DNA from 2 places in the Rahnella aceris genome. Region 1 is predicted to be linked to the other one. Evidence: predicted binding sites of a transcription regulator. Region 1 holds the regulator's gene; the other holds the start of a gene.
The links. Region 1 encodes PhoB, which activates phosphate uptake and scavenging genes when phosphate is short. Its sites were predicted from a motif close to CTGTCATAAAACTGNCNNAT; they were not measured.
Positions count from the first base shown of each region.

Region 2: a site for PhoB is predicted at 2,936-2,955, ahead of GW591_RS23430 (MIP/aquaporin family protein). Genes of this name have one in related genera too.

Region 1 covers NZ_JAADJV010000001.1:2,590,360-2,606,582, forward strand. The annotation lists gene GW591_RS11835 (helix-turn-helix domain-containing protein) at 1-265, shown strand, start outside; gene phoR (phosphate regulon sensor histidine kinase PhoR) at 299-1,618, opposite strand; gene phoB (phosphate response regulator transcription factor PhoB) at 1,641-2,330, opposite strand; gene sbcD (exonuclease subunit SbcD) at 2,558-3,796, shown strand; gene sbcC (exonuclease subunit SbcC) at 3,793-7,041, shown strand; gene GW591_RS11860 (ABC transporter substrate-binding protein) at 7,281-8,294, shown strand; gene GW591_RS11865 (ABC transporter permease) at 8,306-9,070, shown strand; gene GW591_RS11870 (ABC transporter ATP-binding protein) at 9,067-9,888, shown strand; gene qhpR (AraC-like transcriptional regulator QhpR) at 9,885-10,970, opposite strand; gene GW591_RS11880 (phosphotransferase enzyme family protein) at 11,155-12,165, opposite strand; gene GW591_RS11885 (aspartate aminotransferase family protein) at 12,444-13,757, shown strand; gene mak (fructokinase) at 13,825-14,745, opposite strand; gene rdgC (recombination-associated protein RdgC) at 14,955-15,869, shown strand; gene ppnP (pyrimidine/purine nucleoside phosphorylase) at 15,928-16,218, opposite strand.
Region 2 covers NZ_JAADJV010000008.1:21,236-37,458, reverse strand. The annotation lists gene glpX (class II fructose-bisphosphatase) at 1-210, opposite strand, end outside; gene glpK (glycerol kinase GlpK) at 354-1,877, opposite strand; gene GW591_RS23430 (MIP/aquaporin family protein) at 1,923-2,771, opposite strand; gene zapB (septal ring assembly protein ZapB) at 3,349-3,588, shown strand; gene rraA (ribonuclease E activity regulator RraA) at 3,653-4,138, opposite strand; gene GW591_RS23415 (1,4-dihydroxy-2-naphthoate polyprenyltransferase) at 4,259-5,185, opposite strand; gene hslU (HslU--HslV peptidase ATPase subunit) at 5,280-6,614, opposite strand; gene hslV (ATP-dependent protease subunit HslV) at 6,627-7,157, opposite strand; gene ftsN (cell division protein FtsN) at 7,273-8,214, opposite strand; gene cytR (DNA-binding transcriptional regulator CytR) at 8,314-9,342, opposite strand; gene priA (primosomal protein N') at 9,546-11,741, opposite strand; gene rpmE (50S ribosomal protein L31) at 11,943-12,155, shown strand; gene metJ (met regulon transcriptional regulator MetJ) at 12,326-12,643, opposite strand; gene metB (cystathionine gamma-synthase) at 12,974-14,134, shown strand; gene GW591_RS23370 (bifunctional aspartate kinase/homoserine dehydrogenase II) at 14,137-16,223, shown strand, end outside.

The DNA.
Region 1 (16,223 bases):
AACACAAACCACGATGCGTGAAATTAACAAAATAGTTGATGAAGCCGTTCAGGAGGAAAGACTGAAAGCCTTCGCAGAAAGCTCTGCTGAACGCATTCGCGCTTTGCGTGAGAAAGAAAAAATCAGTCAGGGCGTACTGGCAAGACTCATCAATATGTCCGCCAACAGCATTCAAAAATGGGAGCGGGATGAAACCAAACCCACCGGAGCGGCGCTGATCTTACTGATGCTAATTGAAGAAAAAGGTTTACAGATCATCTGCTAAAAGAAGCCACAGCTTGTTGCTGTGGCTTGATTTTTATCCCTTTACGCCGCTTTGGCTGGCCTGTTCCTGAGGAACAATCAACTTCGGCGCCAGCATAAACATAAACCGGGTACCGACGCCGACTTCACTCATGACTTCAAGTTTCGTGTGGTGATGGCTGAGCGCATGTTTGACGATTGCCAGTCCCAGTCCGCTGCCGCCGGTCTGACGTGAACGGGCTTTATCGACGCGGTAGAAACGTTCGGTCAGGCGCGGCAGGTGCTGCGGCGCAATGCCCGGTCCGTTGTCGCTGATCTGGAACTGTGCGCCATGCGGCGTTTGTTGCCAGCTGACTTCAATCCGTGTCCCCGCTGGCGTGTGGTTAACCGCGTTATACACCAGGTTCGACACCGCGCTGCGCAGTTGATCTTCATTACCAAAGACCTTCAGCTTGTCGTTTACGCGAAACACCACTTCATGCCTGCCGTTGCTTAACGTTTGCACTTCACGTTCGAGCATGCCGAGCATCACCGGAATATCGACTTTCTCGTGCAAATCAATATTCGCTGAGGCTTCGATTTTCGACAGCGTCAGCAGCTGCTTCACCAGCCCGTCCATGCGCCGCGTCTGTTCCTGCATGGTATCCAGCGCTTTAGTGCGGAAAGGCTCTTCCAGCTTGGCGTCTTCCATCATTTCCAGATACCCCTGCAATACCGTCAATGGGGTTCTCAGTTCATGACTGACGTTAGCGAAGAAGTTACGCCGTGCGCCTTCAAGCTGACGCATCTGGGTCACGTCGCGTGCCACCATCAGCAGTTGTCCTTCGGAATAAGGCATGACGCGAAATTCGACATAATGCTCATTATTGAGTTGTAAATTCAGCGCCCGGCTGAAATCGCGGGTCTGGATCCACAGCCGGAATTCCGGATAACGCAGCAGGTTGAAGATATGTTGCCCGTTATCTTCCGGCCAGCGGAAACCGAGCAAATCCTGCGCCAGTCCGTTACACCAGAAAATATTGCCATCTTCAGTGGTCAGCACCACGGCATCCGGCAGCGATTCGGCACCGCTGCGAAAACGTTTGATGAGCTGACCTAATTCCCGACGGCGACGCCGGTTGCGTATCTGCATCTGGTTCAGCCCGTAAAACAGCGGCTCCCAGCTCCAGCGCCCATTCGGTGGCGTAATGCTGCGGTCGAGCCACAGCCAGTGAGAGAGTTTAAGCTGGTTGTAATAATTCCAGCCCAGTGCCGCCATCAGCGACACCAGGAGGAGCCAGCCGAAATGGCCGACGAAGATACCGAGAATTAACGCTGGCAGGCAAAAGAGAAACAATTCACCCGCCAGTCGTTTCCATGACAAACGTTCTAGCACACAGATTCTCCGCTGTGAGGGCTCAATAACGCGTTGAAAAACGGTATCCGGTACCACGAACAGTCTGGATCATTCTGTCATGTCCACTGGTTTCCAGCGCCTTACGTAAACGACGAATATGCACGTCAACCGTGCGATCTTCCACATAAACGTTAGTGCCCCAGACGTTATTGAGCAACTGTTCGCGGCTGTATACACGTTCGGAATGGGTCATAAAGAAGTGTAATAACTTAAATTCGGTCGGCCCCATATCGAGCGCCTGCTCGTTGGCCATTACCCGGTGAGACGACGGATCCAGGCTTAAACCCTGCATGTCGATCACTTCTTCCACCGCCATTGGCGAGATGCGACGCATCACGGCTTTAATGCGGGCAACCAGTTCTTTCGGAGAAAACGGTTTGGTGATGTAATCATCGGCACCCACTTCAAGGCCGCGCACCCGATCTTCTTCTTCACCGCGTGCGGTCAGCATCATCACCGGAATTTCGCGGGTCAGTGCCTCACGTTTAAGATGCTTAATAAACTGAATACCGGAACCGCCAGGTAACATCCAGTCAAGCAGGATCAGTTCAGGGTAAGGTTCAACAAGCTGCCCAATCGCTGAATCAAAATCCTCAGCTTCTACGGCCTGATAGCCATTTTGTTCCAGTACAAAACACACCATTTCACGGATTGGAGCTTCGTCTTCAACCACCAATATACGTCTAGCCATCGTAGGTCCTGCCAATAGGTTAGCGATCTTTTATTTGATTGCGGGCGCCATTATGCGTCAGTTTTGTGACAGATTTATGAATGAAAAGAATGGTTCATTACAGTCAACTATGACAGATAATTTCCGGCCATCTTGCTGAAATTGGTCTGATTTATCGGGGACAGCTTCCCCTGCCGACGTTTATACTTTACCCCATTGTCGTCATCCAGGGTTCATACGGGAGTCTCATGCGCCTGATCCACACGTCAGACTGGCATCTCGGCCAGTACTTTTTCACTAAAAGCCGTGCAGCCGAACATCAGGCATTTTTGCACTGGCTGACCGGTCAGGTGCAGCAACATCAGGTCGATGCCGTGATTGTCGCGGGCGATATTTTCGACACGGGTTCCCCACCCAGTTATGCCCGCGAATTGTATAACCGCTTCGTGGTGGAATTACAGCAAACCGGCTGCCAGCTGGTGGTGCTGGCTGGTAACCACGATTCTGTCGCCACGCTCAATGAATCGCGCGAGCTCCTTTCCTGCCTGAATACGCGGGTGATTGCCACCGTCGGTGAAAACCTTTCTGAACAGATTTTAGTGCTCAGTCAGCGTGACGGGAAACCCGGCGCGATACTGTGCGCTATCCCGTTTTTACGCCCGCGTGATCTGCTCGCCAGCCAGGCGGGACAGTCCGGCAGCGACAAGCAACTGGCATTGCAGGAAGCCATCGCCGCGCATTATGACGCGCTCTGGCAGGCTGCGCAGGCCAGACGTGACGAACTGGGCATGCCGCTGCCTATTATTGCGACCGGCCATCTGACGACTGTCGGTGTCAGTACCTCTGATTCCGTGCGCGACATCTATATAGGTACGCTCGATGCGTTTCCGGCGCAGGCCTTTCCGCCGGTCGATTATGTGGCACTGGGTCATATTCACCGTGCACAATGCGTCGCCAAAACCGAACATATCCGTTACAGCGGCTCGCCGATTGCCCTGAGTTTTGACGAACTGAGCAAAGCTAAAAGTGTGTACTTACTTGATTTTGATGGTGCGACGCTCAACGCCATCGACACACTGGAAATCCCGGTTTTCCAGCCGATGCAGATAATCAAAGGCTCGCTGGTGGAGATTGAACACCAACTGGCACAGTTCGAAGGCGGTGATCCGGCCAAACCGGTGTGGCTCGATATTGAAGTCTCCACCCAGGATTATCTCAGCGACATCCAGCGACGCATTCAGGCGCTGACGGAAGATCTGCCGGTAGAAGTCGTGCTGTTACGCCGCAGCAAAGAACAGCGCATCAACAGTATTGAGCAGCAGGAAAAAGAAACCCTCAGCGAACTGAGCGTCAGCGACGTGTTTGAACGACGACTGGCGCTGGAACCGGCCCCTGACGAGCCGCGTCAGGCTCGGATGCGCACGTTGTTTGCGCAGGTGGTTGAACAGGTTACCAACGGTCAGAACGCGGAGGACAGCGCACAATGAAAATTCTCAGCCTGCGTTTAAAAAACCTGAACTCGCTGGAAGGCGAATGGAAAATTGATTTCACCGCCGAGCCGTTTGCCAGCAACGGATTATTCGCCATCACCGGTCCGACCGGTGCGGGGAAAACCACCCTGCTCGATGCCATTTGTCTGGCGCTTTATCATCAGACGCCACGGCTGAACATTACACCAAGCCAGAATGAACTGATGACCCGCCACACCGCAGAATCGCTGGCCGAGGTGGAGTTTGAAGTCAAAGGTGTGGGTTACCGCGCTTTCTGGAGCCAGCGCCGCGCCAAAAATTCCCCTGACGGCAATCTGCAGGCACCGAAAGTCGAGCTGGCGTTACTGGCCGACGGCAAAATTCTGGCGGATAAAGTGCGCGATAAACTCGATGCCATCGCCACACTGACCGGGCTGGATTTCGGCCGTTTCACCAAATCCATGATGCTTTCACAGGGGCAGTTCGCCGCGTTTCTGAATGCCGATGCCAACGACCGCGCCGAATTGCTGGAAGAACTGACCGGCACCGAGATTTACGGTCTGCTTTCTCAACGCGTGTTTGAGCAACATAAAGAAGCGCGCATTGCGCTGGACGGTCTGCATCAGCGCATGGCCGGAATCGAACTGCTCAGCGAAGAACAGCGCCAGACGCTGGAAGCACAACGTGCTGAACTGAACACGCAGGAAATCAGCCTCAGTCAGCAGGCGCAGCAGCGCCAGCAGGATCTGAACTGGCTGCAACAGTGGCAGCAGGTGCAGCAAAAACAGCAGCAGTCTCAGCAACAACTGACCGCCGCAGAGCAGGAAAATCTGGCCGCCGCGCCGCAGTTACAGCAACTGGCGCGCAGCGAACCGGCAGAAAAACTGCGTCCGTTACTCAATGATCGCCAGCGCTGTCAGGATGACGCGCAGCGCCTTCAGCAATTACTGATACAACTGACGCAGCAGCAGGAGCAGCAGATTGCACAGATGACGCCGCTGAGTCTGGCGGTGGAACAGGCGCACACTGCACGGCAGAAACAGGCGGAAGAACAGCGTCAGATGCAGACGCTGATCGAAGAAAAAATCCTGCCACTGGATAGCGAAATCGCGCAATGGCGCAAATCGCTGGTGGAAACACAACAGGCGGTCAGCGAGTCGCAGAAACAGGCTGGTGAACATAGCGCGACGCTGCAGCAAATCACGGCGGAACGTCAGAAACTGGATGAGGAAAGCCGCCAGCATCACACCCGTCAGGCCGCGCTGACTGAAGCCCTTAACGTTGCACAACAACGTCAGGCTGAACTGGAAAAACAGTACCCGCAGGTAGTGTTACAGAAACGTCAAACCGAACTCATGCAGCTCCGGCCGGTGCGGCAGCAGCTGTTTTCACTCTCGCAAATCTTCCCGCAACTGAACCAGCGCGTGCAGCAACAGCATAAAGATTTTGCGCAGTACCAGACGCTGCTGGCCGAAGAAGAACTGCGTCTGGGCGCGATCCGTCTGCAATGTCAGAAACAACTGGAACATCTGAACGACGTCAAGGCGCTGCATAAACAGGAAATGCTGATCGTCAGTCTTGAAGCCGAACGCGCGAATTTGCAAAGCGGCAAAGCCTGTCCGCTGTGCGGCTCGACATCACATCCGGCGATTGAACATTATCAGGAGGTTAAACCTTCTGAAACCGCGCAGCGCGTCGAGAAAATGCAACTGGAATTCGATGCAGCAAAAGCCAGCGGTATCGAACTGGCGGCGAAAATTAAAGGCCTGAAAGAGCAACAAACACGGCTGCAAACTCAGCTTGAGCAGGATCAGCAACAACTGAATTCGCATACCCTGAACTGGCAACAACTCAGTGCGCCGCTGAATCTGACGTTTACGCTGCATGATACCGCCGACATCACGCAATGGCTGACCGCCCGCGATGAGGAAGAGCAGCAGTCGCAGGCGCGGCTGAGCCAGCACGAACAGCTGGCGCGGGCTCTGCAACAGGCCAAAGATGCTCTGAACGACGCACTGAATGCACAGCAGAAAGTGCAGCAGCAAAGTGCCTTGCTGACAGAGCGCGTTACCCGGCTGGAAGAGATGCAGGCAAAATCTCAGCAAGACCTCGTGCGGTTGCAAAAGCAACTGGCGGAAGGTGAAAAATCCCTTTCTGAGCTGAATGCCCGACGCCTCGAACTGTTCGGAGAGCGTCAGGTTGCTCAGGTTCGCGAGCACTTACATCAGCAACAACAGGCGACAGAACAAGCGCTGAGTGATGTCCAGACCGCGCTGCATAAGGCGCAGGAACAGCGCGACCAGTTGGCCGGTCAGTTGGCCAGTACGCAGCAGCAACAGTTACAGACCGCCGCACAACTGACGCTGGTGGAACAGGCGTGGCAGCAGGCATTGAGCGCCAGCGGATTTGCGGATGAAGCCGCAGTGAAACTGGCGCTGCTCGACGACGCGTTGCGCCAGCAGCTTCAGCAACGCAAAGAACATCTGCAACAACAACTGGCACAGGCGCAGGCATTACTGGCGGATGCCCGTCAGCAGCTCGAAAAACATCAGCTTGCCCGTCCTGCACATCTCAGTGAAACCGACAGTGATCTTAACGCCCTGACGGTGCAACAGGCGGAGCTGGCACAACAACTGAAAGTCCTGCAACAACGTCTGGGCGAAGTGAAAAATCAGCTGGAAAGCGACAAGCAACGCCACCATGGTCAGCAGACGCTGATTGCACAGATTGCGCAGGCGCAGCGGACCTGTGATGACTGGGGTTATCTCAACCAGATGATTGGCTCCAGCGACGGTGCGAAATTCCGTAAATTCGCGCAGGGTCTGACGCTCGATCATCTGGTGTATCTGGCCAACCGCCAGCTGGAAAAATTGCACGGACGTTATCTGTTGCAGCGCAAAACCAGCGATGCGCTGGAACTGCAAGTGGTCGATACCTGGCAGGCCGATGCCGTGCGCGATACCCGCACGCTATCCGGCGGCGAAAGCTTCCTGGTCAGCCTGGCACTGGCCCTGGCGCTGTCCGATCTGGTCAGCGATAAAACCCGTATCGACTCGCTGTTCCTCGACGAAGGTTTCGGTACGCTCGATGCCGACACGCTGGATACCGCGCTGGATGCGCTCGACAGCCTGAATGCCTCGGGTAAAACCATCGGCGTGATCAGCCATGTCGAAGCAATGAAAGACCGCATTCCGGTACAAATCAAAGTCACCAAAGTGAACGGTCTGGGCGTCAGCCGCCTGAGCAGTGAATTTAAAGTCTGATCCCTCGCCACTGCCGGGCAGGTTGCTAGATAAATTGCTAGCTGCATGCCCTGCGGTGGATCCTTTTTGTGAAAGCGTGCACAAAAATCGCACCAGTTCAGTGCGCGCTTTTTCCTCAACCTGCTGAATTTACGTTTATTCCCGCTGCCGGAACGAACTGGCACGCCCTGTGCTTAACGTTATGTATACAAGTTGCAGTACAAGTTGCAACGTCCTCATAACCGCTTAGGGAACCGCCAATGAAAAACATCAAACCTGAAGTTGATAAAAAACGTCGCCAGCTGATGAAATGGCTCGCCATTACCGGCGGAGTGTCCACCCTTGGCGGAATGATCCCGACGTCAGTTTTTGCAGCCGACGACGATGAAATTCGTATTGGTTACTGGCCGATTGTCGGTGGTTTGCCGCTGTATGTGGCACTGGAACAGGGCTTTTTTAAACAAGCCGGGCTGAATGTGAAAGGCGTTAAATTCGCCAGTGCCCAGCAAATTGTCGAAGGGATGATCACCGGCAGGATCCACGGCTGCGCCAACGGCACGGCAACCGGCGCGCTGGGACTCGGGGCGATCACCTCACCGGGTCTGTTCAAAATTATCTGTTCTAACCCGTCAAACCATACGCTGGTGTTAGATGAATTTCTGGTGCCGCTCAACAGCCCGGCAAAAGCTATCAGTGACCTGAAAGGCAAGAAAATCGCCTGCGGTCCGGGGATCCAGAACGTCACGATGGCAAAAATTATTCTGGAGAAAAATGGCTTCACTAATCCGTCAGTCATTGAACTGCCGGTCGGACAACACGCGCCTGCTCTGGCCGCCGGGCAAATTGACGGCGTATATACGCTCGAACCGACCGGCACTGTCGGACGCATGAAAAACCTTTCGCGCACACTCGAAACCGGCGTTATTTCTAAATACGTGCTCGGCAACGCCGACGCCCCGTGGTTCGGCGGCGCAGCGGCACTGAACGCCAGTTTTATCGCCAGCAAGCCGGAAGAAACCAAAAAGTTTATTGCCGCTTATCAGAAAGCGGTGGAATTCATTGCGGCTCACCCTGATAAAGCGCGCGAAAACGTCGCCGGTTACACCAGCATTGAACCGGCGCTGGTCAAAGAAGTGCCGCTGCCGGGCTTCGTGATGTATCCCGATTTGAAAGGCGACAACCTGCAATGGTTCCAGAAGTTTTATGACGTCTTTACGGAAAGAAAAATCTTCAGCAAGCCGGTGGATGTCGCTTCGCTGATCTATCAGGGATAAGGAGAAACAGGATGACTTCACGCTGGTCTTCAAGGTTACTGCCGCTGGTCGGCCCGGTACTGCTGTTTTTATTCTGGCAACTGGCCGTCAGCGCAAAATGGCTGAATCCCGTGCTTCTGCCCTCGCCGGTCGAGACAATCGGCTACATGTTCCAGTCATTTTCCGACGCGTCCATGCGCACCGACATCGGCGCAACCCTTTACCGCACGCTGGTGTCTTTTGCCTTTGCCGCCGTAATTGGCGTGCCGCTGGGCGTAATTTTGGGCAGCAATGAAAAGGTTTACCGCAGCCTGGAATTTTTGATCGACTTCTTCCGCTCCACGCCGTCGTCTGCGCTGATCCCGCTGTTTATGCTGATTTTCGGGATTACTGACGCCAACAAAATCGCCATTGCTGCCTTTGCCGCCGTGCTGGTCATCCTGTTCAACAGCGCATACGGCGTGATGAATGCCAAAAAAACGCGCCTGATGGCCGCCAAAGTAATGGGAATTTCCCGCTGGCATATTTTCAAAGACATCATGCTGATGGAAAGCCTGGCACAAACCTTTGTCGGCCTGCGCACCGGCGTGTCGATCGCGCTGGTGATCGTGATCGTCGCCGAAATGTTTATCGGATCAGAAACCGGCCTCGGCCACCGGATCATCGATGCCCAGCAGGTGTTTAACATCAAAGATATGTACGCCTCGATCCTGATCACCGGCGCGCTGGGTTATCTGCTCAATCTGGCTTTTTTGCTGATCGAGAAAAAAACCGTCCACTGGAGTAGCAAAGCATGACGCACCCTCTCTCGCTGAACCCTGATTATAAAGGCCCGCAGTTGCCGCAATATGCCACGCGACCGGACACCCATGTGACGATCCGCGGGCTGAGCAAGGCGTTTGCCGGACAGCCGCTGTATACCGACCTGAATCTCGACTTACCGCGTGGAAAGATCGTGTCGATCTTCGGGCCGAACGGCTGCGGTAAATCGACCTTAATGAACATGATCGCCGGGCTGATCCCGGTAGATAAAGGCGACATTCTGTTCGACGGCAAAACGCTGGCGCAAACCACCATCGGCTATGTGTTTCAAAACTACCGCGACGCGCTGTTTCCGTGGATGAGCGCCCGCGCCAACATCGCCTATCCGCTGATACGCCACGGCATGAGCAAAGCGGATGTGAATGCGCGGGTCGAAGAACTGACGCAGATGTTTGATATCCGTTTCGACCTGAAACGCTATCCGTATGAGCTTTCCGGCGGACAACAGCAAACCGTGTGCATCATGCGGGCGCTGGCGACGCGTCCGGAAGTGATGTTCCTCGATGAGCCTTTCTCGGCGCTGGATTTCGAGATGACGCTGTTTATCCGCGATAAATTACAGGAAGTGCAACTGGCGACCGGCGTCACTATGCTGATTGTTTCGCATGACCTGGAAGATGCGGTATTTCTGGCGGATGAGATTTTACTGCTGACGCGACGGCCGACGCAGATTGCGGAAATCGTGCCGTTCGACCTGCCGCGCCCGCGAGGGTCGGAAATCATGAGCCACCCGGAATTTATCCGCGTGAAGGCGCACACGCTGGAAGTCTTTAAACGGGAGATGGCGCTTTAGCTGGCGGCAGTCTGCCGCCACTGACGCGGGCTGACGCCAAACCAGCGGCGGAAAGCCCGCGAAAAGGCACTGACTTCGGAATACCCTAGCAGCAACGCCATTTCGGAAATCGGCAGTTGTTGCTGTTGCAGATAATGCGTCGCCAGTTCGCAACGGACGTTATCCACCAGTTGGGTAAACGTCAGGTTCTGTTCGCGCAGGCGGCGTTGCAGCGAACTCGGCGACATACCCATTTTTTCGGCCACTTCATCAAGCACCGGCTCGCCGCGTAATAACGCCTGACGTACCCGCGATCGCACGTTGTCGGTGACCGACTGCTGCGACGGCGCATCCGCATTCAGACGGCGGATCGCATCCTGCATGACCAGCAACAGCGTCTGATCCCGTTCCGGCATCGCCCGCTGTAAATCGCGTTTGACGATCAGCAGGGAATTGTACGGCTGATCGAAATACACCGGCGCATCAAATACTTTGCAGTGTTCATGCCATTGCTGCGGACGCGGATGCTCAAAATGCACCTCACGCGGCGCCCAGTTTTTCCCCAGCCCGTGACGCAATAAATTGAGGATCATCCCCAGCGTCAGTTCCGCATCCTGCCGTCTGCACAGAATGCTGCCGTGCCGCACCTGATAATCGAACCGGTAATGATCCCCCTTATCCACCAGCCGCGTCAGCGTATTGTGCTGATGAAAGGGAAAGGCATTCACTACGTTTTGCAGCGCGGTTTCTGCCGAAGAAGAACATAAACCGATGTAGCCAATCAGCCCTAATGACTGCGGTTTGAACTGTTTCCCGTAATGCAAACCGAAGTTATCACAACCTGACTGCGCCGCCGCTTCTTCCAGAACCTGACAGTAATTAGTCAGCCCGAGACTCAGCGTAGGTTGTTGCAGCAATTCAGGATTGATGTGGCAGATGCCTAGCACACGATCGACATCTGCCCCTTTGGCCTGAATAAAATCGCTCAGGCCGCTGGCGGCTGCGGCCAGCACCCCCCGGTGGCTGTCATTGCTGCGCGTCAGCGCGTTCAGCGCATTGCTGAAACCGGCTCCGGAAGCCGTAGAAGAAAGGCCTGTCTGCATCGTCTTTTACTCCCTTTATGTCGGCAATAAAAAGTGTCGGTAATAAAAGAGAATTGCAAGTTCCGTACCAGCACCTTGCTTCACATCTCCGGGTGATAAACCAATGCAATACAATGAGATAAATTTTCGGCAGTTTTGCCAGCCGCGCCTGCGCCCTGCTACGGCGCCCGCTTTTCGTGCAGTTTCATCCGATCACAAAGGGATGATGTGCCTTCGCCAGATACTCACGGCACAGGCGCAGGCTCTCTTGTTCCCATTCATTGCCAAGGCTTTGCGCCATTTCCGTGGTGGCATGCGATCCGCGCCAGGCCAGCAACTGAATCCGCCGCTGAATAATCAGTGTCGGGATCACCGCCAGATCGGCATCGCTCACGTGACAAATACGTGCGTAACCTTCCAGCCAGTGGCGGACCCACGCCTGCGCCCGCGGATGATGTTCAACAAAACTGATCGCCGCCGCCGCATCATGCAGATACCAGCCCATACCGCAGTCATCAAAATCGATCACCCGGGTTTCACCTTTGTGCAACAGTAAATTCGTCAGGCGCAGATCGGCGTGGATCAGCCCGTAGCGCTGTGCACTCTTGCCGTAACTTTTCAGCACGCTGCCGGTGTGCGCCAGCGTCTCTTCAATCAGCGGGATCCCGGCCGCCGTCATGCCCGGCGCATCCTGCCAGCGGCCCCAGTGACCGTGCGGGCCGACCATGGTATCGCTGTCCCAGATAATACGGCGAAACCCGGCCGGATGCGGCCACTGACGGCTGTGCTGATGCAGGCGCGCAGTCACTTCCCCCAACTGAGCAAACGCCCGCGGATCCACATCCGTGGTTGGCATTTCGCCCTCAATCCAGCGAAAAATCACCACATTGCGGTTTTCAGTTTCGCTCACCGCGACAGTTTGCACAGCGGTACCATCCCGCCCTTTTACTGCCTCAGGCACCTGAATCTCGCTTTCACGCAGCGCATCCAGCCACGCCAGTTCACTCTCTATTTCATCCCGCTGGTGATAGCCACCCCGGTGAACACGCAGTGCATAACGTTCGCCGTCGGGGCAGCGCAGTAAAAAAGTGGCATTTTCCGACCGGCAGATCAGCGAAAGATGCCCTTGCAGATCAGGGGAATAGCGGCGCAATGCTTCTGTTGCCAGCAGATTCAGGCTGGTGTCATCGAGCATGTCAGATTGTTTTGCAGTCATCAGGTTCCACTCCGTACCGGTTAAATCAAATCGATATTGCGGATAGCCAGAATGGAAGGGGCGCGTTTTCGTCGCTTGACTCAGGAACAGCAAATGTTGACCGCAAAACACGCGTGACGCGCTGACGGCGAAAAGTTGACTGCAACGCACAGCAGTCAGCGCGCTGAGGTCAAGTTTTACCGCTTTCCCCGGCGCATTATCAAATCACCTTCCGCCGTCATGGCATTTTTTTGCACACCGGCAGTGACGTTGAAACCGCCTGTCAGGAGATGACTCTCATGTTGAAAACCAATGCGTTTGATGCCGCCAGCAGCGGCAATATTTCAGCCGACAATCTGGCGATGATAGAACGCCGCCGTCGTTTGCTGGGCCCGGCTTACCAGTTGTTCTACAAGAATCCAGTGCATCTGGTGCGCGGCGAAGGCGTGTGGGTGTATGACGCTGATGGCCGCCGTTATCTCGACGTCTACAACAACGTGCCTTCCGTTGGCCATTGCCATCCTCATGTGCTGGAAGCGCTGGTGCGTCAGGCATCCACGCTGAACACGCACACCCGTTATCTGCATGAAAATGTCCTGAACTTCGCCGAAAAACTGGTGGGCACCATGCCCGCTGAGCTGAGCCAGGTAATGTTCACCTGCACGGGCAGCGAATCTAACGATCTGGCGCTGCGTATCGCCGAAGATTTTACCGGCGGCACCGGCGTTATCGTCACCGAATTCAGTTATCACGGCATGACCAAAGCGATTGCCGGGCTATCGGCCTCGATGGGGCCATACGTTAAAGTGAACGGTGATGCGCGGGTGATTCCGGCACCGGTTCACCATCCGGCTAACCCGGCTGAAGTTGGCAAGCGCTTTGCCAACGACATCCGTGCCGCACTGGCGGATATGGATCGCCATGGCATCAAACCGGCGGCCCTGATGATCGACACCTTCTTCACCAGCGACGGCGGTTTCTTCGATCCGGCCGGTTTTCTGAAAGAAGCCATCGACGTTATTCACGAAGCCGGGGCGTTGTATATCGCCGACGAAGTCCAGCCGGGCTATGGCCGTTCCGGCGAACATATGTGGGGCTTCCAGCGCCACGGCGTGTTGCCAGATATCGTGACGCTCGGCAAACCGATGGGTAACGGACACCCGATGGCGGGCATCACTATTCAGCCGCACATCCTGGAACGCTTCGGCAGTGAATCGAGCTATTTCAATACCTTCGGCGGCAATACCGTGTCTTCTGCGGTCGGGCTGGCGGTGCTGGAAGTCATCGAGCAGGAAAATCTGATTGCCAGTGTCGGGCTGGCGGGTAAAGCCATTCTTGACGGCATCAACGCACTCTCTCAACGCTTCCCGGCGATTGGCAGCGTGCGTGGCGCAGGACTGTTCGTCAGCGTCGATTTCGTCAACGAAAACGGCGGGCCGGATTCCGTTACCGCGCTGGCGGTGGTCAACGCACTGCGCGAAGAAGGCGTGCTGATTGGCGCCTCCGGCCCGCATGCCAACATTTTGAAGATCCGCCCGCCGCTGGTCTTTACCGCAGAACACAGCCAGATCCTGGTCAATGCACTGGAAAACGTTCTGAGCAAGATGTTCTGACTGAAGCGGGTTACAAACGGAAAGGGCGCAAAATCTGCGCCCTTGAAGTTGATAAACGGATAATGGCTTACAACGCGAAACGTGATTGCGGCCAAAGCCAGGCAGCGCCGCGTACGCCGCTCGAATCACCGTGTACGGCTTTGAGGATCGGCGTTTCACATTCCCCGCCAAACACCCATTGTTTAATCAGCAGCGGCACCGTCTGATACAAACGATCCACGTTACTCATGCCGCCCCCAAAAACAATCACGTCCGGGTCGAGGATATTCACCACGTTCGCCAGCGCCTTGGCCAGACGACGCTCATAACGCCCGAGCGCCTGTTCTGCAGTTTCATCGCCCTGCTCCACCAGCGCAATAATCTCTGCGCCTTTGAGCCGCTGACCGGACAAACGAAAATAGTCTTCTGCAAAACCGGTGCCGGAAACAAAGGTCTCGACGCAGCCTGATTTCCCGCAGTAACACGGGACTTCACGGGCAAACTGCATTTCTTCTTCATCCTGCCACGGCAGCGGGTTATGCCCCCATTCCCCCGCATTGCCGTTGCCGCCCGCATGCGCCGCACCGTGAAGCGCCACACCGGAACCGCAACCGGTACCGATTATCACGGCAAATACGGTGTGACGGCCCGCGCCCGCGCCGTCAGTGGCTTCTGACACCGCCAGGCAATTGGCATCGTTGGCAATATGCACTTCGCGTTTTAACAGCAGCGCCAGATCCTCATCCAGCTGTTGTCCGTTCAGCCAGACCGAGTTGGAATTTTTCACCTTACCGGTAAATGGCGACAAGGTGCCGGGGATCCCCAGCCCCACGCTGCCACGTTGACCTGTGGCTTTTTCGGCGTCCAGCACCAGCCCTTCAATCGCTTTGAGCGTACGTTCGTAGTCATTTCTCGGCGTATCGACCCGTTTGCGAAACAGCTCTTTACCTTCATCAGATAACGCAATGACTTCTATTTTTGTGCCGCCTAAATCAATGCCAATTCGCACGTGTTGCTCTCCTTTTACACTTTGCAGGGTCAGTTTTTTTGAGTTTATTCAGTTTAGAAGCCAGACGCGACTGTCACCAGAATAAGCTGTTATGCAATGTTACAGGGTGCGGCGATTTCTTAACGACGGCTGACGCTCAATTGGTTATCATGCCGCCCTGCATTCATTTATTCAGCGTACCACGAGTGCGCCGGGACAGGGATAACGCCATGTTATGGTTTAAAAATTTGTTAGTTTACCGTTTGAGCCGTGAAGTTTCGTTATCTGCTGACGAAATGGAAAAACAGCTCAGTGCTTTCACCTTTACCCCGTGCGGCAGCCAGGACATGTCGAAAACCGGCTGGGTCTCACCGATGGGTTCCCACGGCGGCGACGCGCTGACGCATGTCAACGGTGGTCAGATCCTGATCTGCGCCCGTAAAGAAGAAAAAATCCTGCCTTCTCCGGTGATTAAACAGGAGTTACAGGCCAAAATTGAGCAGCTCGAAGGTGAACAACACCGCAAGCTGAAAAAGACTGAAAAAGATTCCCTGAAAGATGAAGTGCTGCACAGCCTGATGCCACGCGCCTTCAGCCGGTTCAGCCAGACATTCATGTGGATTGATACCGTTAACGGCCTGATCATGGTTGACGCCGCCAGCGCCAAGAAAGCCGAAGACATGCTGGCGCTGCTGCGTAAAAGCCTCGGTTCGCTGCCAGTGGTGCCGCTGACCATGGAAAGCCCGATCGAACTGACGCTGACCGAATGGGTGCGTTCCGGCGATACCCCCGCCGGTTTTACGCTGCAGGACGAAGCCGAGCTGAAAGCGATCCTGGAGGAAGGCGGCGTGATCCGCTGTAAGAAACAGGTGCTGGTCAGCGATGAAATCGCCACGCATATCGAGAACGGCAAACTGGTGACTAAGCTGGCGGTTGACTGGCAGGAACGTATCGCCGTGGTGCTGGCGGACGACGGCAGCATTAAGCGCCTGAAATTCAGCGACGTCATTCGTGATCAAAACGAAGATATCGACCGCGAAGACTTCGCTGGCCGTTTCGATGCAGATTTCGTGCTGATGACCGGTGAACTGGCAGCGCTGATCCAGAACCTGATCGAGGCATTAGGCGGCGAAGCGCAACGCTAAGACCGGATGCAAAACGTAAAAAAGGCGCTCATGAGCGCCTTTTCTGTGTCTGAAGAAGTTATTTAGTCAGATACTTACAGAGGTATGAGGTGGTTTCGCCGACCTGTAAGTTGAATTCACTTTTACCCGGAATGTAGAACGTCTCGCCTGGCTTAAATACCTGCCAGTCCGGCGATCCCGGGATCAACACTTTCAGTGAACCGCTGATCACCGTCATTTCTTCCGGCTTTGCGGTGCCGAAAGTATATTCACCGACGGCCATCACGCCAACACTGGCTGAACCCGTGCTTTCGCTGTCAAAACCAATCGACTTTACTTTCCCGTCAAAATACTCATTATTTTTCAACATAGATT
Region 2 (16,223 bases), on a different contig from region 1:
TTCACCGATATACAGCATCGGCGCTTCATCAATTTCCCCTTCGCCAATCACGATAGTACCGTCGATATCGACTTTATTGAGCATGATGCGCATGGACTGAACGGCAGCGTTATCGGCAAGGTTTTTATCGCCACGACCCAGCCATTTGTAACCGGCGAGCGCGGCAGCTTCGGTCACGCGGGAGAACTCGATTGCTAATTCACGTTTCATTGGAAAGCCTGTAGAAAGAAAAAAAGAGGTCGGTGAGGCGAGGCTCATCTGTGGCGCAGATTTTAGCACAACGGGAAAGGTGCATAAAAAAACTCCCCGGATGGGGAGTTTCAGAAAGGGGTGTTGGCGATAATATCTGGCGATTACTCGTCGTGATCTTCCCACGAACGAACGCGTGCCACCGCTTTTTGCCAGCCTTTATAGCGGACATTACGTTCCGTCGTTTCAATGCTTGGGCGGAATTCACGTTCGATGGTCGCTTTGCTGCGCACTTCTTCCAGGTCGTTCCAGAAGCCGACGGCCAGACCTGCCAGGAAAGCAGAACCCAGCGCGGTGACTTCCAGCACCTCAGGGCGCTCAACGCGGGTGCCAAGAATGTCTGACTGGAATTGCATCAGGAAGTTGTTGGCCACCGCACCGCCGTCCACACGCAGTGCCTGCAGACGAGCGCCCGAGTCTGCCTGCATGGCATCCAGTACGTCGCGGGTCTGGTAAGCGATAGATTCCAGCGTCGCGCGGATGATGTGGTTGCTGTTCGCACCACGGCTCAGACCGAAGATTGCGCCGCGGGCATACGGATCCCAGTAAGGGGCGCCGAGGCCGGTAAAGGCGGGCACTACGTAAACGCCGTTCGTGTCTTTCACTTTCATGGCGAAATATTCGGAGTCAGTTGCGTCGCTGATCAGTTTCAGTTCGTCACGCAGCCACTGAATGGACGCACCGCCGACAAACACGGCCCCTTCCAGCGCGTAGTTCACTTCGCCGCGCGGGCCGCAGGCGATGGTGGTCAGCAGGCCATTTTTAGAGGCGACCGCTTCAGTACCGGTATTCATCAGCAGGAAGCAACCAGTGCCGTAGGTGTTTTTCGCCATACCAGGTTGTACACACAGCTGACCATAGAGCGCCGCCTGCTGGTCACCTGCGATGCCAGCGATAGGAATACGCGTACCGCCTTTACCACCAATGTTGGTCTGGCCGTAAATCTCAGAAGAAGAGCGAACTTCCGGCAGCATTTCACGCGGAATATCCAGCACTTCCAGCATGCGCTCATCCCATTGCAGATCATGGATGTTGAACAGCATGGTACGCGAAGCGTTGGTGTAATCCGTCACGTGAACACGTCCCTGCGTCATTTTCCAGACCAACCAGGTGTCGACGGTGCCGAACAGCAGTTCGCCGCGTTTAGCGCGTTCGCGAGAACCTTCAACGTTGTCGAGGATCCACTTCAGTTTGGTGCCGGAGAAGTAAGGGTCGATAACCAGGCCGGTGTTATGGCGAATGTATTCTTCCAGACCGTCTTTTTTCAGTTTTTCGCAGATGTCAGCAGTTCGGCGACATTGCCAGACAATCGCGTTATAGATTGGCTTGCCAGTTTCTTTTTCCCACACGATGGTGGTTTCGCGCTGGTTGGTGATACCGATACCGGCAATCTGATCGGAGTTAATGTCGGCTTTCGCCAGTACTTCCACCAGCACCGAGCTTTGCGATGACCAGATTTCCATCGGGTCGTGCTCAACCCAGCCTGACTTAGGGTAGATCTGGGTGAATTCGCGTTGTGACACGCTGACGATATTGGCATCGTGATCCAGCACTACCGCGCGTGAACTGGTTGTACCCTGGTCGAGTGCAACAATGTATTTTTTTTCGTGAGTCGTATCTGCTGACATAATATTCATCCTGCGAATGAGTAAGCTGTGGAACAGTTTAGCCGATCAGGCCTTACGCTGTTTGGATGGCTGAGGTGCTTTTTCTTCTGCCGGCTCATTAATCTGATTTGGCAAATGGCGGCCGATCAGCGCTTTATACGCGATGGCACCCAGAGAAGCACCGAGCAGCGGGCCAAAAATCGGCACCAGGAAATAAGGAATATCGCGCGCGCCGGTGAAGGCAACCTTGCCCCAGCCAGCGAAGTAGGCGAAGACTTTCGGACCAAAGTCACGTGCCGGGTTCAGGGCGAATCCGGTCAGTGGCCCCATGGAGGCACCGATAACCGCGATCAGGATACCGATCAGCAATGGCGCCAGCGGACCACGTGGAATGCCGTTGCCGTCATCGGTCAGTCCGAGGATCAGCGCCATCAGAATGGCCGTAATCACCGTTTCTACCAGAAACGCCTGCAATACGCTGATGTGCGGGTTTGGATAGGTAGAGAAAATACCGGCCAGATCCAGACTTTCGACGCTGCCGCGCACCATGTTGTGGCTTTGCTCAAAATCGAAGAACAGGTTGTAGTAAAGGCCGTAGACCAGTGCGGCGGCGCAGAAAGCTCCCGCGACTTGCGCAATGATGTAAGGCAGAACTTTGCGTCCTTCAAAGTTTGCAAACAAACAAAGTGCGACGGTCACCGCCGGATTCAGGTGTGCGCCGGAGATGGCGGCAGTCAGGTAGATGGCCATTGCCACACCCAGACCCCAGATAATACTGATTTCCCACTGGCCAAAGGTTGCCCCGGCAAGTTTCATTGCTGCGACACAGCCCGCACCAAAGAAAATGATAAGCCCGGTACCCAGAAACTCAGCGATGCACTGACCTTTTAATGTGGAACTCATGGTTTGGCTCATAGTTTGATCCTGCTAAGGATGATGTTAATGGTTAGTTATAATTTTTCTGTTATGTCGTTTGTGAACGTAATCGGATTTTGGCGTTCATCATTAAATGAGAACGTAATGTGAATTTATCGTTAACGAGCATAAACGAGAAATAGCGAAATCAAATTTTGTGTGTCGCGTCATAAAAATGAGCGATTTCGCGTATTGCTGGAACTTGATGCAGCGCAAAAAGTCCATGATTTAACATTTTCAGCCGCCATTTGTGACAAACGAACATCAACATGCCTTCCCGCGCAGCGGCTAAGGTTATTCGGCATTAAACAGTATTTCTGGTGTGTGACGCTGCTTTTTAAGCATTTCCTGATACCCGGCGCTGTTAAATTGCAACAGACTGCGTGGATAAAGGGGTTGCGGGTAGACAGAACAAAGCTGGCTACATACAATCACCCGTTAAGACACACGCTGGTTTTGCGCAATTCTCTGATGAATTCGTTATAAAAATCGACGGAGTGCAGGAATTTTTGAGCCGTGTCCGGACGATGCGGCAGAACATAAGATGTGCGCCTTGCGAACATAAGGGGACCGAAAAATGTCATTTGAAGTATTTGAGAAATTAGAAGCTAAAGTTCAGCAAGCGATTGATACCATTACTCTGTTGCAGATGGAAATCGAAGAACTGAAAGAGCAGAACAACACCCTGTCTCAGGAAGTTCAGCAAGCCAGCGGCAACCATGAGTCTCTGGTGCGTGAAAATGCGCAGCTGAAAGAAGAACAACACGTATGGCAGGATCGTCTGCGTGCATTGTTAGGAAAAATGGAAGAAGTTTAATTACTTCATATTCCAAATAAAAAAGGACGCCAAGGCGTCCTTTTTTATTGTGCTCAGAAGGAAATCACTCAATATCGAGCGGGTCTTCGGACAGCACGATACCGGTATTATCGGCATAAAGATGGTCGCCGGAGAAGAAGGTGACGCCGCCGAAATTGACACGAATGTCGCTTTCGCCAATCCCTTCACTGCCTGCGCCAGCCGGGATAGCCGCCATCGCCTGGATACCCAGATCCAGCTCTTCGAGATCATCAACCTGACGGACTGCACCGTAAATCACGATGCCTTCCCATTCGTTTTGCAATGCAAGGCGTGCCAGTCCGGCATCCAGCAGTGCGCGACGAACAGAACCGCCACCATCGATCACTAATACACGGCCACGGCCATTTTCTTCCAGCAGGTCATAAAGCAAGCCATTATCTTCGAAGCATTTCACGGTGGTGATTTGCCCGCCAAATGAAGTACGGCCGCCAAAGTTGGAGAACAAGGGTTCAACGACATTCACTTCTTCATGGTAGATGTCGCAAAGTTCGGAAGTATCGTATTTCATAGGATTTCATCTGGTTGCTGCATGAGTGTTCAGTATATCCCTTTCCGGCGGATGTTGGCAAAATCATCAATTGTTAAATGTGAAAAGCGACCTGATAAACGCACATCAGGCCAACTTTACTCAATTGAGCAACAGACCCACTGCAAACAAGACGTTAGTCAGCAACGCGGTTTTTACCATATGTTCCAGCAACGGGCGGACTTCAGTGGATGTTGTCGATTTCATCACCCGTATCAGATGTTTTGCCAGCATTGGGATCGCCAGGATAAACAGCCAGCCGGTCCAGTGAGGCAGGTGCAGGGCGGAGAAAATCACCAGACACAGCACGGCGGCGGTCAGAATGATGGCGTGATAGCGTCGTGCGTTAACCGGCCCGAGGCGAACCGCCAGGGTATTCTTGCCGTTGGCGCTGTCGGTTTCGATATCGCGCAAATTATTGATATTGAGTACCGCAGTGGACAGCAAACCTGTCGCCGTCGCCGGAAGCATTACGATCCAGTCGAAATAGCCTGCCTGTAAATAAAACGTCCCTGCGACACTGATCCAGCCGAAGAAGATCAGCACGGAAATATCGCCAAGTCCCATGTAGCCATAAGGTCGTGTGCCGACGGTATAGGTAATGGCGGCGCCAATCGACAGCAAGCCGAGGATCAGAAACCCGACCACGTCACTAGGCTTATGACAGGCCACGGCAATAAGCGCAGTACCGCAGATAAGGGTCAGCGCGATGGTCAGGATAATCGCGCGCTTCATCTGCCCGGCGGTAATCAGGCCCTTTTGCATGCCGCGTAAGGGCCCGACGCGTTCCGGCGTGTCACTGCCTTTCTCGGCATCGCCATAGTCATTCGCCAGATTTGACAAAATTTGCAAACAGCCCGCAGTCAGCAGCGCCAGTAGTGCAATGAGCGGATGGAAAACGCCTTGCAGGCTGGCAATGGCAGAACCCATAACGATAGAAGCAAACGCCAGTGGCAAGGTTTTCGGGCGCAGGCTTTCGAGCCAGGCGCGGGCGGGGGTTGTCGGAGTGAAAGGCGTGATTGTGCTCATAGGTGATTTCTCAGGTGAAGAATCAGTCCGAAATCTAAAAAAATCAGGGAGGCAAACGCCTCCCTGAAGATCACTTTCGGAACGTATGAGCAAATTATAAGATAAAACGGCTCAGATCTTCATCAGCTACCAGCTGGTCAAGGTGGCTTCTAACATAATCTGCATCAATGTTTATGGAGATACCGTTGCTTTCGCTGGCATCGTAAGAGATATCTTCCATCAGACGCTCCAGAACGGTATGCAGACGACGCGCACCTATGTTCTCGGTGGTTTCGTTCACCTGCCATGCGGCTTCCGCAATACGGCGGATACCGTCAGCGGTGAAATCAATGGTTACGCCTTCGGTCGCCATCAATGCTTTGTACTGATGAGTCAGCGAAGCACTTGGCTCGGTCAGTATGCGTTCGAAGTCTTCAGTCGACAGCGCCTGCAGTTCCACACGAATAGGCAGACGACCCTGCAACTCAGGGATCAGGTCTGACGGGCTGGCCGTCTGGAATGCGCCGGAAGCGATAAACAGAATGTGATCGGTTTTCACCATGCCGTGCTTGGTAGACACCGTACAGCCTTCCACCAGAGGCAGCAGGTCACGCTGAACACCTTCGCGGGAGACGTCTGGACCTGAACTCTGGCCGCCACGTTTACAGATTTTGTCGATCTCATCGATAAACACGATGCCGTGTTGCTCAACGGCCTCGATTGCCTGTTCTTTCAGATCTTCCGGGTTCACCAGTTTCGCGGCTTCTTCTTCGATCAGCAGCTTCAGCGCTTCTTTGATTTTCAGTTTGCGCGGTTTCTGTTTCTGAGCACCCATGCTCTGGAACATCGACTGCAACTGATTGGTCATTTCTTCCATACCCGGAGGGGACATGATTTCCACGCCCATCGGGCCGGATGCCAGGCTGATTTCAATCTCTTTGTCGTCGAGCTGGCCTTCACGTAGTTTTTTGCGGAAGTTCTGGCGTGCAGCAGAAGGTTCCTGCGCTTCGTCAGGTTGTCCCCAGTTGTTTTTCGCTGGCGGGATCAGCACATCCAGAATACGTTCTTCGGCCAGTTCTTCAGCACGATAACGGTTTTTCTCAATAGATTGCAGGCGCACCATTTTTACGGCGGAATCGGTCAGGTCGCGGATAATGGAATCCACTTCTTTACCGACGTAACCGACTTCCGTGAATTTAGTCGCTTCTACTTTGATGAACGGCGCGTTAGCCAGCTTCGCCAGACGGCGGGCAATTTCGGTTTTACCGACACCGGTCGGACCGATCATCAGAATATTTTTCGGGGTGACTTCGTGGCGCAGCGCTTCATCAAGCTGCATCCGGCGCCAGCGGTTACGCAAAGCAATAGCCACGGCGCGTTTCGCTTTATCCTGGCCAATGATGTAACTGTCTAACTCGCTGACGATCTCGCGCGGGGTCATCTCAGACATAATTTTCGATCCTTACGCTTTAGAAGACAATTCTTCGATAGTGTGGAATTGGTTGGTGTAGATGCAGATGTCACCGGCGATGCTCAGCGATTTTTCGACGATGTCGCGCGCTTCAAGCTCGGAGTTTTCCAGCAACGCGCGTGCAGCAGCCTGGGCATACGGGCCACCGGAACCAATGGCAATCAGATCGTTTTCAGGCTGGATAACGTCACCGTTACCGCTGATGATAAGCGAGGCGTTTTCATCGGCCACGGCCAGAAGGGCTTCCAGACGGCGTAACATACGGTCGGTACGCCAGTCTTTTGCCAGTTCAACGGCGGCTTTCACCAGATGACCCTGGTGCATTTCCAGTTTGCGTTCGAACAGCTCAAACAGCGTGAAGGCATCAGCCGTGCCGCCAGCAAAGCCCGCGATCACTTTGTCGTTATACAGGCGACGTACTTTTTTGACGTTGCCCTTCATGACGGTATTTCCCAATGTGGCCTGGCCATCACCACCGATAACGACCTTGCCGTTGCGGCGTACACTTACAATTGTTGTCACGAGCGGTTCCTCGTTGCAGACGGAAAAGATCCCCGCAGGTTTGCGGGACACTGAACGTGTCTCACAAACTTACGGGGCATATTGAAAGTATAGATTGGGGAAGGATTACGGGTTTTCAACCCCCGGTTGCGACGGGAATGCAACCGGAGATGCCAGCGCCTTTGAGGCGCGATAGTGTGCTGTCAGCACCAGAACGGCTGTTGTACGGGCCGATGACGACGCGACTCCAGCCACCGCCGGTGGTGATCCGGCCTTCAAAACCTTCGAATGCCAGCTTGGCGCGCTGGGATTCCGCCTGCTCAGATCCTTTGAACGAACCGCACTGAACCACAAAGCGCTGGGTTTTTTCCTGTGCTTTCGGTTTTTCCGGCTCAGCCTGGGTAATGGTGGCTGGCTGTTGCGGTTTCGGTGCTTCTTTCACCGGCTCTTTCACTTGCGGCTTCGGTTTTGGCTGAACGGGTTGCGTTTGCACCTGGGCCTGAGGCGCACGTACCGGCTGCGTTTGCGGCGTATACGTTGGCTGTGGCTGAACCTGACGCGGCTGAGTTACCGGCTGCTGCTGCGCGTACGTCGGCTGCTGTTGCTGAACCTGACGCTGAGTATGCGCTGGTGCCTGCGTGGCCTGATTCGGGTCGTTATACGGCACTTCAGACAACTGTGTTGGTGTCTGGCGCATATCGGCCTGCATCTGTTCGAGAAGCTGGCGCTGTTCAGGCGTCAGTTGTGTTTTGGATTCGACCTGTCCGCCCGCCGTCGGTTCTGTCGGCGTGGTGACGCCCATCTGGCGGTTTTCCAGTTCTTTAATGTAGCGCCAGCGTTCTTCTGGCTTAGGTGGCAATCCATTACCCGGACGGACAGCGTGCGTCGGCAACACTGTCGCTTCTTCATGTTTATTGTGCGCAATAAAATAGAGGCCACCGACAAACACCACCAGTACCGCAACGGCTAACACCACCATGGTTTTGGAGATCGTTGTGGAACTGCGTTTTTTACTCCGGCTGGTACTTTTCCGCCGCGCTCCTGAGCGCCCACGGCTTACATAGTCTCTTTGTGCCACTATCGTTTCGCTGTGTCGTGATGAATGAAGAAGTGCGTCATGTTACTCAACCCTGAACATTTACTGAAATTAAAACTGTTGAACAGCATAAAATCGGACTCACGCTTTTGGGGCCGCAGTGCTTTCCCGCACCACCAGCTCGCTATCAAGCAGCAGCGAACCGTTTTGTACCGGATTTCCCTGTAACTGCTCAAGTAATAATAACATGGCCTGACGGCCAAGCTGGAATCTCGGCTGCGCAACGGTCGTCAGCGGAGGATCGGTATACTGGCTGGCCTTGATGTCATCGAAACCGACAACCGACAAATCCTGCGGAATGCGCAGACCCATTTTTTTCGCCTGGAACATGGCACCAATCGCCATCACATCGTTGTGGCAGAAAATCGCCGTCGGCGGCACGGGCAGGGCCATCAACTCGGTGACGGCTTGCGCCCCCGATTCATAGCTGAAATCACCATGAATGGTCAGCTTGCTCTCGACGCTCAGTCCGTTGCGGCGCAGCGCCTGCACATAACCTTGTGAACGGTACTGGCACAATGGCATATGCTTTGGCCCGGCGATGCAGGCAATACGCTGATGCCCCAGCTTGAGAAGATAATGCACAGCTTCGAACGCGGCCGTCAGGTTATCAATGTGGACCGTCGGCAGTTCAAGTTCCGGCGCAAATTCATTCGCCATCACCATCGGCGGCAGATTGCGTTGTTCTTCTTTGCTGGCATCGAAAGGTAAATCAGAGCCGAGCAGCAGCATTCCGTCAATTTGCTTGGTAATGATCAGATTGATAAAGGTTTTCTCTTGCTGATTTTGCTGAGCACAATCACCGATCAACACCAGATAACCGCTTTCGGCGGCCGTGCGCTCGATCCCCTGGATCAGATCGGCGAAAAACGGATCGCAGATGTCGGGGACGATCACCAAAATAGTGCGTGATTCATTACGCTTCAGGTTGCGGGCCAGGGCATGAGGAGAATAACCGACGGCCATGACGGCCTGATCAACTTTCTGGCGAGTCGCGGCGGAGACTTTCTCCGGATTCATTAATGCACGGGATACGGTTGCTGTTGAAACGCCTGCCTGTTCAGCCACATCTTTCATTGTTGCGGCGGGTAATTCTTTCTTGTGCTCCAACGTCTCTCTCCTTGCAACAGCATCAAACTGAGACAACAACATCAACATTCCTCACCTGGCTACGCATGATGTGTAGCTCATCACATTCTAAACAGAATGTGAGTAGGATTTGTTACCTAATTTGCATTAAAAGTGTGACCCAGATGCTTTTTTCGATGCATCACGCAAAAAACCTGACTATTCACGCAAATTCGCTTTTGGAATCAGCTGTCAATCGGATCGACATCCAGTGTCCATTTCACTTTTTTGGCTTGCGGCAGACTTGAAATCAGCGGCTGAGAGCTTTTGATCAGATGCTGCAAAACGCGCCGTGAAGGATGCTGCAATAAAAGCTGCCAGCGGAAACGTCCGCTGCGTTTGGCTTGTAAGGCAGGAACCGGCCCCAGGATCCACAGCGAATCATCTTTCAGCGGACTGGATTCGAGCAGATTACGTAACTGCTGAAGGAACAGCGCAGATTGCTGATTATCGTGGTCTTCCGAGCGGATCATAATGTGGCTGGTATAAGGAGGAAGGAAGACGCTTTTGCGCTCCGCCAGGGTCTGTCTGGCGAACTCGTCGTAGCCCTGCTGCAACAGCACCTGTAACAGCGGATGTTCGGGATGGTGAGTTTGCAATACGACTTCACCCTGTTTGCCTGCACGTCCGGCACGGCCTGAAACCTGCGTATAAAGCTGGGCAAAGCGCTCGGCAGAACGGAAATCTGCCGAGAACAGCGCGCCGTCGACATCCAGCAATGACACCAGCGTAACATCAGGGAAGTGGTGCCCTTTTGCCAGCATTTGGGTGCCGATAAGAATACGTGCGCCGCCACGATGGACTTCATTCAGGTGTTGTTCCAGCGAACCTTTCCGGCTGGTGGTATCGCGGTCAATGCGCGTGATTGGCGTATCCGGGAACAACGGCGCCAGTTCGTTTTCCAGCTGTTCTGTACCGACGCCGACCGAGACCAGTTGTGTTGAGCCGCAATGCGGACACTGATGCGGCACGGCGCGCTGACTGTCACAATGGTGGCAGCGTAACTGACGCTGATTCTGGTGCAGAGTGTAATAGTGATCACAGCGCTGACATTCGGCTATCCAGCCACACTCATGGCAAAGCAGGGCAGGCGCATAGCCGCGGCGGTTGAGGAACAGCATGACCTGATTATCGGCTTTCAGATGCTCCTGCATTTTCTGGATCAGCGGTTGAGACAGCCCGACTTTCAGCTGCAACCCTTTTAAATCCAGCAAATTCTGACGGGCGAGTTTGGCATTTCCGGCACGTTTGGTCAGTTTGAGCTGACGATATTTCCCCAGTTCAACATTGTGCAGCGTTTCCAGCGCCGGGGTTGCCGAGCCCATAATAATCGGGATATTTTCAGCGTGAGCGCGGTACACCGCCAGATCACGGGCGTGATAGCGCCAGCCTTCCTGCTGCTTATAAGAACTGTCGTGTTCTTCATCAATGATAATGACGCCGAGGCGCGCAAACGGTGTAAACAGCGATGAACGGGTGCCAATGACGATGCCCGCTTCGCCATTGCGCGCCCGCAGCCAGACGGCGAGGCGTTCGCTGTCGTTCAGGCCGGAGTGCAGCACATCCACCGGCGCACTGAAACGTTCGCGAAAACGTGCGATGGTTTGCGGCGTCAGGCCGATTTCCGGCACCATCACCAGCGCCTGCCGACCCTGCGCCAGAATGTTTTCCAGCACGCTCAGATACACTTCGGTTTTACCTGAGCCGGTTACACCGGCCAGCAACCAGGCGGAAAATTGCTGATCTTCACTGCGGATCGCGCCGACGGCGGTGGCCTGCTCGGTATTGAGTCGTAAACGTTCGCCGATCACCGAGAAATCCTGGCGCCAGTCGTGCGTGGCGGGCGCAATACTGCGTAAATCCGTCAGCCCTTTGGCTCGTAATGCCTGCAGGGCCGTATCGGTAAGATCAAGATCGGCAACCTGATGACGATACAACGGTTTTTGCATCAGTGCTGCCATCGCCTGCTGTTGTTTTGGCGCACGTTTGAGACTGTCGAGCGGCGTCGCGCGCCCCTCCTCGGTGGCGAACCATTGCCACAGCGGTGTAAGCTCAGCGGCTTTCCCCTGACGTAACAATACCGGCAGCGCATGGAACAGCACTTCGCCGATCGGGTAATGGTAATAGTCGGCGGCCCAAAACAAGATGCGCCACAGATCAGGGGTAAACAGACTGGAGCTGTCGAGGACTTCCCGCACCGGTTTCAGTTTCTCCAGGCCAAATTCGCTGAAGTCGCTGACCTGAGTGACGATGCCAATGGCGTCGCGTTTTCCGAAAGGCACACTGACCCGGCAACCCTTTGAAACCTGCATATCAGGCGGCAACAGATAGTCGAAAGTACGGGCGAGCGGGACGGGTAAAGCAACGTGGGCAACAGGCATTGGGGGTCCAGACTATAAAAAAATGACGAGATAGTGTACACTGTGTCCTTCGAAATGCATGAACATGATTGCGCGGTTGTCAGAGATTCTGTATGATTCGCCGCCTTTGGTGCATTTCGTACTCAAAGCCTATCATCCACTACGCGTGGTGTCTGACAGAACAGGGTTGGATAGCGACGCGGCCTTAAGAAGAGGTTTTCCATGAAACAAGGTATTCACCCTAAATATGTAGAAGTTACTGCAACTTGCTCATGCGGTAACGTTATCAAAACTCACTCAACTGTGGGTCACGATCTGAACCTGGACGTTTGTGGCGAATGCCACCCGTTCTACACTGGTAAGCAACGTGAAGTGGCTACCGGTGGCCGCGTTGACCGCTTCAACAAGCGTTTCAGCGTTCCAGGCAGCAAATAAGCTTCGCTTGAGAGCAAAAAAAGGCGCCTTTGGCGCCTTTTTTGTTACCTGTCGTTTGACGTCCCGCCAGATAAAATGCCCGTTCCCGCACTCTCTTTCTTCGCGCAGATACTGAAAAAACGCGCGACGGGAGCCGCACGGTCTTTCAGCACATCTTTGCGATGTTGCGATCAGTATTCCCAGGTATCAGGATCCACACCCAGTTCACGCATCAGGATCTTCGCCGCTTCCGGTATTTCGTCACTGCGTTCTTTACGCAGGTCTTCGTCATTCGGCAAAGGCTGACCGGTGAAGGCGTGCAGAAAAGCCTCACACAATAATTCACTGTTGGTCGCGTGACGCAGGTTGTTTACCTGGCGACGGGTGCGTTCATCGGTGAGAATTTTGAGGACTTTCAGCGGAATGGATACCGTGATTTTCTTAACTTGTTCGCTTTTCTTACCGTGTTCAGCGTAAGGGCTGACATATTCGCCGTTCCACTCAGCCATGGGACACCTTAAATTTATCAAAAAATAAAATTCTGAAAACCGCGTGATTATGCCCGATTTTCACTGTTCTCACTAAGTAAATGTCGGAATTTAACAGGGACATTTCACGTTTTTCCCTGCGGCACTGTTCATTTTGTTACCTTGAGCTTACGTCTCCCGGCACGACAGATCTGCCTGACATCTTCATTAACGCCATAATTTTAGCGGGTATTGCGCTGTTGCTCAATCTATACGCAAAGAAGTTTAGATGTCCAGATGTATTGACGTCTATAAATCCGGACGTTACTCTTTATATCCTCATCCTTCGCAATTCGTCAGGAAGAAACGATTATGACGCACAAGCAAGCCACCATTGCCGTGGGCAGTGGCCTGAACAATGATCAGCAATATGGTTGTGTAGTTCCGCCAATCTACCTTTCCAGTACCTATAACTTTGAAGATTTCAACCAGCCAAGAGCCCATGACTATTCACGTCGCGGCAATCCGTCACGGGATGTTGTCCAGCGTGCGCTGGCTGATCTGGAAGGCGGCGCCGGTGCGGTTCTGACCAGCAGCGGTATGTCAGCCATTCATCTGGTGTGTACGGTCTTTCTGAAACCTGGCGATTTACTGGTTGCGCCGCACGACTGCTACGGCGGCAGTTACCGTTTGTTCGACAGCCTGAGCAAACGTGGCGCGTATCGCGTGCTGTTTGTGGATCAGGGTGATCCACAGGCGCTGGCCGATGCGCTGAAAGAAAAACCGAAGCTGGTGCTGATTGAAACGCCGAGCAATCCTTTGCTGCGTGTGGTGGATATTCAGGCGATTTGCGACGCGTCCCGCGCCGCCGGTGCCCTGACAGTGGTGGACAACACCTTCCTGAGTCCGGCGTTGCAAAATCCATTGCAGCTTGGTGCGGATTTAGTCGTCCATTCATGTACTAAATATCTGAACGGGCATTCTGATGTGGTCGCCGGTACGGTAATATCTAAGACCGCAGAACATGCGACAGAACTCGCCTGGTGGGCGAACAACATTGGCGTTACCGCTGCGGCCTTTGACAGCTATCTGTTATTGCGCGGTTTGCGCACGTTAACGGTTCGCGTGAAACAGCAACAGGAAAATGCACTGGCAATTGTTGCTTATTTACAAAAACAATTGCAGGTCAAAAAGCTGTATCATCCGTCGCTGCCGGAAAACCAGGGACATGAAATTGCCTGCCGCCAGCAACGTGGCTTTGGTGCCATGATCAGTTTTGAATTTAACGGAGATGAAGCTCAGTTGCGCCATTTCCTGAAAGAATTGAAGTTATTTACCCTCGCAGAATCACTGGGAGGCGTCGAAAGCCTGATTTCTCATACCGCGACCATGACACATGCTGGCATGGCGCCGGAAGCGCGCAAAGCCGCCGGGATTTCTGACAGCTTGCTCCGTATTTCTGTAGGTCTTGAAGACAGCGAAGATTTGATTGCTGATCTGGAAAATGCATTCCAGTCAGTGGCAACGAGGTAAGTATGAATGCAATAGCGGTTGCAGCGCCGGCGGGAAGTCGTCAGTTGCACAAATTTGGTGGTAGCAGTCTGGCCGACGTGAAGTGTTATCTGCGTGTCGCTGGCATTATGGCCGAGTATGCGAAGCCGGGTGACATGATGGTGGTGTCGGCGGCTGGCAGCACAACCAACCAGCTGATCAGCTGGCTGAAGCTCAGCCAGACAGACAGAATTTCTGCGCATCAGGTTCAGCAGGCTTTGCGCCGTTATCAGAGTGATTTGATAACTGGTCTGTTGCCGCCGGAAATGGCCGAACCGCTTATTGCTTCTTTTATTCATGATCTCGAACGTCTGGCTGTTTTGCTTGACGGCAAAATGACCGATGCAATTTATGCTGAAGTCGTCGGGCACGGCGAAGTCTGGTCTGCACGCCTGATGTCTGCAGTGCTGTGTAAGCTGGAATTACCGGCCGCCTGGCTGGATGCCCGTGAATTCCTGCGGGCTGAACGCGCTGCGCAACCTCAGGTTGATGAAGGCCGTTCGTATCCGCTGCTGCAACAACTTCTCGCGCAGCATCCTCAGCAATATCTGGTGGTGACCGGCTTTATCGCCCGCAGTGACGCGGGTGAAACCGTACTGCTTGGCCGTAACGGCAGTGACTATTCCGCCACCCAGATTGGCGCACTGGCTAATGCCAGCCGTGTGACCATCTGGAGTGATGTGGCCGGTGTCTACAGCGCCGACCCGCGCAAAGTGAAAGATGCCTGCCTGCTGCCGTTATTGCGTCTCGATGAAGCCAGTGAACTTGCGCGTCTGGCGGCACCGGTTCTGCACACCCGTACCCTTCAGCCGGTTTCCGGCAGCGATATTGATTTGCAACTGCGTTGCAGTTACCAGCCGGAGCAGGGCTCAACGCGTATTGAACGCGTGCTGGCTTCCGGTACCGGCGCGAAAATTGTCACCAGCCATGATGATATTTGTCTGATCGAAATGGTCATTCCTTCCGGCCACGATTTTGGTCTGGCACAAAAAGATGTTGAGCTGCTGCTTAAACGTGCGCAGATCAAACCGCTGTGTACCGGCATTCATCCTGACCGTAATCTGCTGCAACTTTGCTACACCTCTGAAGTGGCGGGTAGCGCGTTGCAGGTTCTCGAAGAGGCAGCCCTTCCGGCGCGTCTGACCCTGCGTGAAGGGCTGGCGCTGGTGGCGCTGGTCGGGGCGGGCGTGTGCAAGAATCCGCTGCACAGCCACCGTTTTTATCAGGAAATGAAAGATCAGCCAGTGGAGTTTATCTGGCAGGCCGAAGACGGTATCAGTCTGGTGGCTGTACTGCGTATCGGCCCGACCGCGCACCTGATTCAGGGGCTGCACAAAACGTTGTTCCGTGCTGAAAAGCAAATCGGTCTGATGCTGTTTGGTAAAGGCAATATCGGTTCACGCTGGCTGGAACTGTTCGCCCGTGAACAAAAGAATATTTCTGCCCGCAGCGGTTTCGAGTTTGTGCTGGCCGGTGTGGTCGACAGCAAGCGCAGTCTGCTCAATTATGAAGGGCTGGACGCCAGCCGTGCGCTGGCCTTCTTTGATGATGAATCGCAGGCGCATGACGAAGAATCGCTGTTCCTGTGGATGCGCGCGCATCCTTATGACGATTTAGTGGTTCTGGATGTCACCGCCAGCGCTGAACTGGCCGATCAGTATCTGGATTTCGCCAGCTACGGTTTCCATGTCATCAGTGCCAACAAACAGGCAGGCGCGTCGGACACGAATAAATACCGTCAGATCCGCGACGCGTTTTCAAAAACCGGCAGCCACTGGTTGTATAACGCCACTGTCGGCGCTGGTTTGCCGGTTAACCATACGGTGCGTGATTTACGCGAAAGCGGCGACAGCATTCTGGCCATCAGCGGCATTTTCTCGGGAACATTGTCCTGGCTGTTCCTGCAATTTGACGGCACGCTGCCGTTCACCGAACTGGTGGATTTAGCCTGGCAGCAGGGGCTGACTGAGCCGGATCCGCGCGATGATTTATCCGGTCAGGACGTCATGCGCAAGCTGGTGATCCTGGCGCGCGAAGCGGGTTATGACATCGAACCGACGCAGGTTCGCGT